2 regions of the Bradyrhizobium sp. USDA 10063 genome follow, and region 2 is predicted to be linked to the other one. Evidence: riboswitches for the same ligand, from Rfam matches in the RefSeq annotation. Region 2 holds a riboswitch; the other holds the start of a gene.
What was found. Region 2 has a riboswitch for cobalamin ahead of ACVJGD_RS32150 (TonB-dependent receptor). Riboswitches for the same ligand answer to the same signal wherever they lie in the genome.

Region 1: another riboswitch for cobalamin. It lies ahead of ACVJGD_RS38510 (DUF1636 family protein); the one in region 2 lies ahead of ACVJGD_RS32150 (TonB-dependent receptor).

What each region holds. Positions count from the first base shown of each region.
Region 1 covers NZ_JBSSGP010000002.1:7,764,056-7,769,537, reverse strand. The annotation lists gene cobN (cobaltochelatase subunit CobN) at 1-396, opposite strand, end outside; gene cobW (cobalamin biosynthesis protein CobW) at 396-1,430, opposite strand; gene ACVJGD_RS38510 (DUF1636 family protein) at 1,427-1,795, opposite strand; cobalamin riboswitch at 1,885-2,102, opposite strand; partial or broken gene cobO (cob(I)yrinic acid a,c-diamide adenosyltransferase) at 2,142-2,783, shown strand; partial or broken gene ACVJGD_RS38500 (nucleotide-binding protein) at 2,823-3,222, shown strand; gene ACVJGD_RS38495 (adenosylcobinamide-GDP ribazoletransferase) at 3,226-3,525, shown strand; gene bluB (5,6-dimethylbenzimidazole synthase) at 3,525-4,157, shown strand.
Region 2 covers NZ_JBSSGP010000002.1:6,373,717-6,379,198, forward strand. The annotation lists gene ACVJGD_RS32145 (hypothetical protein) at 1-59, opposite strand, end outside; gene ACVJGD_RS32150 (TonB-dependent receptor) at 144-2,405, opposite strand; cobalamin riboswitch at 2,518-2,714, opposite strand; gene ACVJGD_RS32155 (FecCD family ABC transporter permease) at 2,897-3,871, shown strand; gene ACVJGD_RS32160 (ABC transporter ATP-binding protein) at 3,868-4,641, shown strand; gene ACVJGD_RS32165 (ABC transporter substrate-binding protein) at 4,641-5,471, shown strand.

The DNA.
Region 1 (5,482 bases), 1.4 Mb from region 2:
GACGGGCAATGTCGAGAACGCATCCAGGCGCGGGTCATCACGACAGTCGGCCGGAAGCACCGCAAGCGCGATGTCGCGCTCCTTCGCCAGTTGATGCAGGGCAGCCAGCCCATATGACCAGTAGGATTCGCCACCGATCAAGCGCACCAAGATGCCGCGCGCATGCGACGCCGTCCGCTCGATATAGGTGTCGACCGAAAGCGGATGACGCAGCTCTGCGAGATTTGCGAGCCTCAGCGACGGCAGGCCGCCGCGGCCGCGGCGCCAGCCGGAAGCGAAAGCGGCGAGATCGCTATCGGAGTACGAGAGCACAACAAGGTCGGCCGGATCCTGGCCGAGATCCTTAGGCGTCGCGGTCTCCTCAAGACCGCGGCTCTCGCGAAAGACGACGTGCATCAGACACCAAGTCCCGCCCTGATGGCAGGCTCATCGATATTGTTGTGTTCACCGATCACAACCAGCTTCGACTGCCTCGGCCGCGTGCCCCAGGGTATATCGAACTGATGTTGCACCCGCTCCCCGACTGATTGCAGGAGCAATCGCATTGGCTTGCCCGCGACCGCGATGTATCCCTTCGCGCGCAGGACGTTCTGTTCACGCGCAAGCCGCCGGATCGATGCGACCAAGGCAACGACGTCAGCAACTTCCGGGAGATCGACGACAACCGAGGCGAAGTCGTTGTGCTCGTGTTCTTCTTCGCCGTCATGATGAGAAGGTCGCGCGGCGAGATCGTCTTCTGCAGCTGCTTCGAGACCAAGGATTACGCGCGCATCGACTGCACCGTCGACGACCGGCAGCATCGGCACGCGACGCGGCATTTCGGCGAGGATCGCCGCCTTGGCCGCTTCAACTCCGTCCGCGCCAGCAAGGTCCGCCTTAGTGAGCAGCACGATATCCGCGCACGCGATCTGATCCTCGAACACTTCCGACAGCGGCGTCTCGTGATCGAGGTTTTCATCGGCCGCGCGCTGTGCCTCCACCGCGGCGAGATCCGGCGCAAAACGGCCGGCCGCCACCGCCTCGGCGTCGGCCAGTGCAATCACGCCGTCGACCGTGATCCTTGAACGGATCTCCGGCCAATCGAAGGCCTTGAGCAACGGCTTCGGAAGGGCGAGGCCCGACGTCTCGATCAGAATATGGTCGGGCTTTACCCTGCGCGAGAGCAGCTGCTCGATGGCGGGAATGAAGTCGTCGGCGACCGTGCAGCAGATGCAACCATTGGCGAGCTCGACGATGTTCTCGGCGGGACAGTCGGCGTCCGCGCAGGATTTCAGAATCTCCCCGTCCACGCCCTCGCTGCCGAACTCGTTGACGAGCACCGCAAGCTTCTTGCCGTTCGCGTTGGCAATCAGGTGCTGGATCAGGGTCGGCTTGCCCGAACCGAGAAAGCCCGTGACGACGGTGACCGGGACCTTGGCGAGCGTGTTCATTCTGCGGCCTCCGACAGGACAGCGATGGGTGGAATGCGGGCAAGCGATTGCTTGCGGAAGATCTCTGGCCGGCTGCGCCATGGCACGATGCCGTCGGGCGCCGCCGCATAGGCCGCAGCTCCGGCAACAGGCGCGTTTGCCTCCGACAGGGGTCCATAGACGTAGGACCAGCGTCCCGGCGCGCTGAGTGCAACCGAGCACCCCTGGCTGCAAGCCGACAGGCACTCGACTGGAACAACATTGACGCCTTCCGGCACGCCAGCCTGAAGGATCGCGCTGTGCCGATGCGCGCCTGGCGTGGCTTCGCCTTCCATTGCCGATTGGCCGGCACGGCAGGTAATGTAGACGTGAAGCGTGACGGTCATCGCCCTCCTCGACGTTTGGCGGAGGCGATGAGGCGCACGAACCGTGGACATAGGGGTTCGCTGCCGTCGCGGAGCACCCCGTCCGCCGGTCTCAAATCTCTGCGCTGGCAGGTCTCCCGGCTTGCGGAGCAGGTTTTCCCTTCGATCTCCACCTTCCCAACCCCTTAACAGGTCAGTGGCTCTTGAAGATCTCTCCGGTCACGGTCGCGGGGGCGGCTGCGTTTCAGGCTCAGGCTTCGTGGCTAGAGCCCTATCGCATTCCCTCTTCGCCTGTCGTAGGACAGGAACCAACGCCGCTCCACCATTTGCCCAAGCGTGCAACTTGTCAAGCCAAAGGAACGTCCAGATGACTTCCGAGACTGATACCGCTGAGGAGGAGACCGTGATCTCGGAAGCCTCGCTGGACAACCGCCATACGACCAAAATGGCCAAGAAAAAAGTCGCGCGCGACCGGATGAGGGCGACTAAGAGCCGCGAAAGGGACTCATCATCGTCCACACCAGGGGCAAGAAAAATCTTCTTCGGCCTTCGGCATGATCATGCGGTGCGTAGCGCATGGCTTCCCCTGCGCCGTCGTACAATTCATCAAGCGTGCGTGGGACACCGGCGAGCGCCGCCTGCTGACCGGACGTTTTGGCGATCTGTGCCAGTTCCATGCGATGGGTGAAGGCTTTACCTGGGAAACACAGGACCGCGCCCGCGACATCGCCGCCGTCCGTGCCGCATGGGAAAGCCCATGCAGCTGATCGCCGATCAAGCATTGCGCATGATCGTTCTCGAGGAGATTAACATTGCGCTTCGTTACGACTATCTGGAGATCGGCGAGGTCGTCGAGTTCGTGAAGAATTCAAAGCCACCGATGACGCACGTCGTCCTCACCGGACGTAACGCGAAGAAAGAATTGATCGACGCCGCCGACCTCGTCACGGAGGTGACGCTGGTGAAGCATCCCTTCCGATCCAAGGCGCAGCCCGGCGTCGAGCTCTGACGAAGCTACCGGGAATCCGATTCGGTGGCGCGCGCATTGATGATCCAGGGGGCAGGCTCCGACGTGGGCAATTCGCTCATCGTCGCTGGCCTTGCGCGTGCAGCGATCCGCCGCGGCTATCGCGTACTTCCGTTCAAGCCGCAGAACATATCGAACAATGCGGCCGTGACCGCCGACGGCGGCGAGATCGGACGCGCGTAGGCATTGCAGGCGCAAGTCGCAGGCGTCGAGCCCCATACCAACATGAATCCCGTCCCGCTTAAGCCGGAGACGGAATTGGGTGCCCAGATCATCGTGCAGGAACGCCGCCTGGCGACGCTGGGCGCCCGTGCATACGCTGCGATGAAGCCATCGCTGATGGAGCCCGGTCCTCGAAAGTTTCGGACGCCTGAAGCGTCGCGCCGATCTTGTTCTGGTCGAGGGCGCCGGCTTGCCCGCATTCATGTGGCTGATTCCGCCGGCGCGGTCGGATGGACTTTCGGCCGGAGCCGGACAGCCGCCGGGGCGAAGCGCGGCAATTGCATTTCGTCTCGGGGCTCTTTGTCTCGTGTGCGGTTTCGGGTCGAGCAAGGCGGTGATCGGAGCGATTCTGCTCTCACTGGCGGGGCTGATACTGGCGTGGCTTGCAACGAGGCAGGTCGGAGGACAGACAGGTGATATATTGGGCGCGTTCGAACAGATTGGCGAGATCGCGATCTTGTTGATGGCGACCGCCCTCCTCCATGCGGAACTTCGACTTTGATGATCTCATTCGATGAAGCTTTTCGCCGACAATTGCGCGAACTGTTCGTGTGGCGCCGCGACGTGCGGCGCTTTCGCCCCGATCCGCTGCCGAGCGGCGCCATGGAGCGGCTCATTGAGATCGCCTGCCCATCCCCCTCGGTCGGCCTGAGTCAGCCCTGGCGCTTCGTAATCGTTGATAGTGAAGCGCGACGGCGCGCGATCATTGAGGACTTTAAGACCTGCAATGCCTGCGCGTTAAGCGCCTATTCCGGTGAGCGGGCGGCGCGCTACACGACGCTGAAGCTCGCCGGCCTCGAAGAGGCGCCTGGGCATCTGGCGGTATTCTCGGAAAAAGCATGCGAAACCGGGCACGGGCTGGGTCGTGCGACGATGCCGGAGACCATCGACTATTCCGTCGTCGCGGCCATTTGCTCGGCATGGTTGGCCGCGCGTGCAGAAGGCATCGGGATTGGCTGGGTGTCGATACTCAATCCGGTCCGCATCTGCGAGATTCTCGACGTGCCGGCGTCCTGGAAGTTGATCGCCTATCTTTGCGTCGGCTACCCCCAGGCGGACTTTGACCGACCTGAGCCTGAACGGGCCACGTGGGAATATCGACGAAGGTCGACCGAATTCACGACTCGACGTTAAGGCTGTCGAACATTTCAACGAGCAATTGGAATCGAAAGGGGCCGCCTCTTTGCGACCCCCTGCCGGTGAAAATTGATCCGGAATGAAATGGAGCCCCGGCAAGAGCCATCCTAGAGTTTTCCACAGCCCTGTTCCGTAAGAGCATGGTGTCCCCATTTCCGCGAGTGTCCATTCAAACACCCCTATTGAGCCAGGGCCTTCGCCAGCTGTCCGCCAAAAAGAAAATGGCCCTCAGCTCCGGGGCTGCCGCCTGGGGCCATACTTACCTCAATAAGGCGCTAAACGCATGTCCAGTTTGTTCGGGCGATTGTCCTGAACTTGCGCCAAACCACTGCCGGGGGGCTCGGCGTTAACTTGGAGCGCCGAGGTGTCAGCTCGATCCTAACCTGTCTGGTGTCTCGGGCTTTTCCGCCTACGCCAAAATCCTGCAAACGGCGCCGTTTTCTCGCGGTATCCCATTCAAAAACGACAACGATCAGTCCGACCGGCATCATGCCGAGCGCCAACGTTATCAGCACCATCTCGAATACGCGCAAAGGTTCTCCAATTGCCACAGAGGTTTATGGCAGAACGTAGATCGGGCTGGAGCCGTGAATTTGACGAGCCGATCGCAGTGCCCACGGACGCCAATTTCGTCACCTGCACGACGCGGCTAACTGAATAGCGGCCAAGCCTTTGGTTCTGAGCACTTCTCATCGGGACGATGTTCTTTTGGCCCTAGACAGCAGCTTTTCGAAGGCGATCTTCATTGGATCAATAGTGGCTAGATTCATAAATCTCGGCTGGAAGGTAGCGGAGGAATACGAACGTCTCCCTCTATATGCCGAGAAGTGGAAACCCACGAATGACACTATCCCCAGCCCCGCTCAATAAGGGCCCGGTAGGTATCCATCGACCTCCTCGCTCCCTCGTTTCAAATGAGAAAGGCTGTATGGCTCCTGCAGACGCTCCTTGAAGCAACGGTGCAAGTCCCTCGCCTGAAGTTAAGGCCACGGCTTGGGGGCAGAGCTGAGGCCCTGCTTTATGCGATAGGCCAGCGGCAAGTTCAGTTTCCGCAAGGCTCCAAAGCACGAAATCGGATCCGCCATCCCCGGCGATATCCTCATCCTACGCAGGCTGAACATGTACGCCTCTCCCCCACCGCCGCCGCTGGCTGTGTAGGCCCTGAGCCGATGTCAGATTCCGCGCGTCAGCCGCTTCCTTGCATCGAGGAAATGAACGTCGAAAGACAGGTCGCCGCGTCGAATGGTGCTCGTGGCGCTTCCTTGACATCAGATAAGGGCGCTGCGCGTGGTCGGTGGAACAAGCGGACAACAACTCCTCCG
Region 2 (5,482 bases):
GGCTTCGGCTTGCCGCCCTCCTGCTTCGGACGTTTTCCCTTCTTCCAGATCCCGCCCATGGCAATCTCCCGCCACCACGACATAGTGGCTGATTGCGGCGGAACAAGCCAGCCCGCGCGCAGGCCGCGGACCGGCGAGGCGCTTCAGAACGTCGCGCCGGCCTTCACCAGGAAGGTCCGGCCCGGCAGCGGATAGGCGCTGAAGCGGCCGGGCGTGAAGTTGGAGGCGATCGCGTAGTCGTAGTAGAGCGCGTTCAGCACGTTGTTCACGCTGACCGACCAGAAGAAATGCTCATAGGCGCCGCTCAGCTTGAGGTCGATCGTCGCATCGCCCGGAATACGGGTTTGCGTATTGGCCTGGTCATTATCCATGACGCGCGAACTCCAGGCGCGCAGGGTGGCATCGAGCACGAGATAGTTCTGCCAGATATTCCAGGTCACGCCGAGATTGCCTGTCGTGCGCGACACCAGCGGCACGTCGTTGCCGGCGAACTGTCCCTCGCGGAAGACGGCCCGCGTATAGGCCATGCCGCCGCGCAGCGACACGGTATCGCTGACGCGCAGCGAGGCCTGCGTCTCGGCGCCATAGCGCCGGGTCGGATCGAGGTTGACGTTGAAGAACAGCACCGGATTGAAATGGATCTCGTTCTCGAGGTCCATGTTGTAGATGCTGGTCTGCACCTGGAAGCGGTTGGTCCTGACGCGGAAGCCGGCTTCGACGTCATGCGAAGTCTGGGTTTTCAACTGGAAATTCTGCGGCAGGGAAAGGCCGGTCAACGGATCGAACGCAGGTCCCGTCGACACCCGCTCGTCGACATCAGGCGTGCGGAAGGCGTGCGCGGCACGGGCGAACACTGAGAACACGTCGGTGATGCGGTGCTCGACGCCGACATGCAGCGCATAGTTGGTCTCGCTCTGGTCGAGCGGCGTCGCCTGCGCGTCAAAGGCGAACGGCGCGTTCGGATCGTAGCGGTCGCGTGCGCTGAGCCAGGTGTTCTGCACCCGCGCACCATAGGAGAAATCGGTCGTCGGCAGCAGGCCGACCGTGTGCATCCAATAACCGGCGAGCGACTGCTGCGACAGGTCGTAGGTATGGATCGGCGGCACGCCCTGGAACGCACCGCGCTGCTGGTGGAACGTCGCATCGTAATAGTCGATACCGGTCAGGATCGACGAGGGAATCCCGAAGATCGAATTGTTGACGCTCAGCCGCGGCGTGATCGACCAGGTCTGCAGCGCGGCGTCATTGTAAGTTGACGCGAAGCTCGGCAGCGGCGAGGCACCGAAGAATGCGCTTTGCGTATCCTTCTGGCGGTAGCCGCCATCGACGATCAGGTCGACGCCGTTCAGAAGGGTCTTGGTGAAGCCGGCCGTGGCGCTTGCGCCCTGCTGGTTGCCATGGTCGAACGGCGTGCTGGTGCCCCTGCGATTGGTGACCAGTTCGTTGACGCCGATCGAAGGATCGACCAGCCGGCCGCCGGGAAAGCCCAGCTTCTGGTCGTCGCCGGTCACGGTCAGGAATGCTTTCAGGTCCGGCGTCGTGTAGTTGAGATTGCCGACGCCGTTGCGCTGGTCGAGCGCATTGTTCACCCGGTAGCCGTCGGACTTGATGCCGTTGCCATAGAACGAGGCCGACCATGGCCCGGAATTCATCGCGGTCGAGATCGCGGCCATGCGCTGGTTGAAGGAGCCGTAGCCGGCCTCGCCGCGGATCGAAGCCGGCGGGCCGCCGACGCCGGTCTTGGTGACGATGTTGATCACGCCGCCGATCGCGTTGTCGCCGTAGAGCACCGCGCCGCTGTTGCCGCGGATGATCTCGATGCGCTGGATCGAATCGAGTGGAATGGTGGAGAGATCGACCTGCGCCATGTCGATATCGTTGAGCCGCCGCCCGTTGAGCAGGAACAGCGTGTTGGCGGTGGCGAAGGCGCCGAAGCCGCGCAGGTCGACCGAGCTCTTGGCGCCGTTGACGCCGCCATAGAGCGATTGAAGCTGGACGCCGGGCACCTGCGCGATGATCTCCGGCAGCGTGTGCGACGGCGAATGCGCGATGTCATCGGCGGTGATCACGGTCGAGGACGTCCCGACGATGCCCGCGAACTGCGGGCCGCCGCCGCCGGATGCCGCTCCGGTCGCGGCGGCGCCGCCCGAGCCCGCGCCGCCGGCCGGCCGCGCGTTGCTAGGCACCTCGCCTGGCGCGGGCCGACGCGGCCCCGGTGTTCCGTCGGACGCAGGCCTGGCGCGGGTGCGGTTCTGGTCGACCGGCGCGCTGACTTCGACCGGCGGCAATTGCTCGGAGGGCGCCTGCTGTGCCTGCGCGGCGGAAACGTGCAAAGCGGGCGCCAGCATGCTCGACGCGAGCAGAAGCGCCCGGCGTCGCCTGGTGGCTGCAATAACGGAAAACATCGGTGAGACCTCGGTATGACGTCAGTGGCACGTCACAGCGAACCAAGGCTCACCATCGCGTTTCGCGCTTCAGGTGAAGCTAATGCCTGTACTCCCCGACCGACATCGTCGCGTGTGACCACGTATGACGGCAGGTCTCCTGGCTCGCGGGTCGTTACCCTTCGTCGCCTTCCCAGGACCGAGACGCCCAGTGGCATAAGACGAAGGATTCACCGCATACAGTTGCGGGGGCAGCCGCGGCTTGAGGGAAGTTTCCCGGTACCGCATTCCCTTTTGATCCCGATAGGAACCGTCGGAGCCATCTAGGATTTTGGCGGCACCTGAGTCAATCCCGGCGAAACTGCGGCGCCCTGTCTCCGATACGCTTTTTTGTTCTGGTGTCGCTTGTCTGCCACCCAATTCGCTGCAAGAAGCAGGGCGCGATGAGTGTACAGGATTTCACGATAGCGGCCGGTCTTGCCGCGCGGCGACGGTTGGGGGCGACGGTTGCGATGATCGCGCTGGTTGCCCTGCTGATGCTGATCTCACTCGGCACCGGTCCGGTGCGGCTGTCGCCGCTGACGGTGATCGAGGCGTTGTTCGGCGGCGGCAGCGATGTATCGCAGGTGATCGTGCGCGAGATCCGCCTGCCGCGCACCATCCTGGCATTCGCGATCGGCGCCATCCTCGGGCTGTCAGGCGCGGCGCTGCAGGGTTTGTTGCGCAACCCGCTGGCTTCGCCCTCGCTGTTCGGCGCGCCGCAATCGGCGGCGTTCGGCGCGGTGCTGGTGATCGCGCTGGGATTGGCTGATGTCCGCTCCTATGCGCTGCCGGTTGCCGCCATCATCGCCGCCTTCGGCTCGGTATTCGTGCTGCTTGCGATCGCTGGCCGCAATGCCGGACTGTTGATCCTGATCCTCGCCGGGCTTGCGATCTCGAGCCTGGCGGGCGCTGCGACCGCGCTGGTGATGAACCTCGCCAGCAATCCGTTCCTGGTGCTCGAGATCGCATTCTGGCTGCTCGGCTCGCTGGAGGATCGCAGCTTCCAGCATGTCGCGATGGCGCTGCCCTTCATCGTAGCAGGTAGCGCCATCCTGCTTTCGCAAGCCAGCGCCTTCCGCGCGCTCACGCTTGGCGAAGAGACCGCGCAAAGCCTCGGCGTCGACGTCGCCCGCCTGCGGCTGTTCGTGATCGCGGGTGTCGCGCTCGGCGTCGGCGGCGCGGTGGCGGTCACCGGCACAATCGGCTTCATCGGTCTGGTCGCGCCGCATCTGATGCGGCCCGTGATCGGCCACGACCCGGCGCGGCTGTTGGTGCCGAGCGCGCTCGCGGGCGCGGCGCTGTTGCTCGCGGCCGATATCGCGGTGCGCATCATCCCGTCGACCTCGGACATCAAGGTCGGCGTCCTGACCTCGATCATCGGCGTGCCGTTCTTCCTCTATCTGATCGTGCGCGAGCGCCGCGCGCTCGGCGGAGGCGTCGCATGACGGCGCTTGTCGCAGAACATCTCAATGTCGCGCTCGCCGGCCGCCGCGTGCTCAGCGATGTGTCGCTGCAACTCGCTTCAGGCCATCTCGTCGCCCTCGTTGGTCCGAACGGCGCCGGCAAGACCACGCTGCTGCGCGCGCTCGCCGGCCTCATTCCCTCCGATGGCGTCATCAAGGTGGGTGGCGAGGGGCTCGCCGCGCTGTCGCTGCGCGAACGGGCGAAGCGCTTCGGCTATCTTCCGCAAGGGCACATGGTGCACTGGCCGCTGCCGGCGCGCGACATCGTCGCGCTCGGCCGCTATCCGCATGGCGCGACCGATCCGGCCCGGCTGTCCCCGCGCGATATTGAGGCGGTGACACGGGCGATGCAGGCCGCCGACGTCATGGAGTTCGCCGCGCGGCGCGTCACCGAACTGTCCGGCGGCGAGCGCAGCCGCGTCGCGCTGGCGCGCGTGTTCGCGGTGGAGGCGCCGATCATCCTGGCGGACGAGCCGACCGCCTCGCTCGATCCGCGCCACCAGATCGACGTCATGAAGGGTTTGCGCGCCGCCGCCGACAAGGGCGTGCTGGTGATCGTGGTGACGCACGACCTTGGCCTTGCTGCGCGCTTCGCCGACCATGCGCTGGTGCTGTCGCAGGGCCGCCTCGCATCGCAGGGCGTGCCGGCAGACGCGCTGTCGGAAGCGGTCATGGCCGATGTGTTCCGCATCAGCGCCTTCCGCGCCGAATATCAGCGCGAGACGGTGATCGTGCCGTGGGCGGAGATCTGATGCGGCGGCTCGCTGCATTCGTCGCAGCGTTCGCCTTGTCCACCACTGTCGCGCTTGCGGCAAGCCCGCCGCGCATCGTCTCGATGAATGTCTGCAGCGATCAATTGCTGCTCTCGCTCGCCGATCCCCAGCAGATCCTGGGCCTCAGCCGGTTCTCCCGCGACGCCTGGCAATCCTTCGCCGCCGACAAGGCGCGCCGTTTCCCGATCCTGTCAGGCGGCGCCGAGGACGTGCTGGTGCTGAAGCCGGACATCGTCGTCGCCAGCCTGTTCGACAAGCGCGCAACGCGCGAGTTACTCAAAGCAAACGGCCTTCATCTCGTCGAGTTCACCGTGCCGCGCACACTGGACGAGGTGAAGGACCAGATCCGCGAGATGGGCGAGATCGTGCAGCATCCGGATCGTGCCGAGGCCGCGATCACCAGGCTCGACGCCGCGGTCGCCCGCGCGCGGCGGGCCGCAACCGGCAAGCACTATCGCGTGCTGCCGCTGGCGCGCCGCGGCTGGGTGTCCGGCAGCGACAGCCTGGTGTCGTCGCTCCTGACCGAGGCCGGTCTGCTCAATCCGGCCGGCGACCTCGGCCTCGCCGCCGGCGGCTACGCCCCGCTGGAAGCGATCGTGCAATTGAAGCCGGACTTCATCCTGGTGTCGGAGGCCGGCGACCGCGCCGAAGACGACGGCCGCGCCTTCCTGCTGCATCCGGCGCTGGAGCATTTCTATCCGCCCGCGAGGCGCATCGTGCTGTCCGAACGTCTCACCGTCTGCGGCGGCGTGATGCTCGCCGACGCGCTGGACGTGCTGACGAAGGAATTGGAGCGCGTGGCGCGATAGCCGCATCCCCT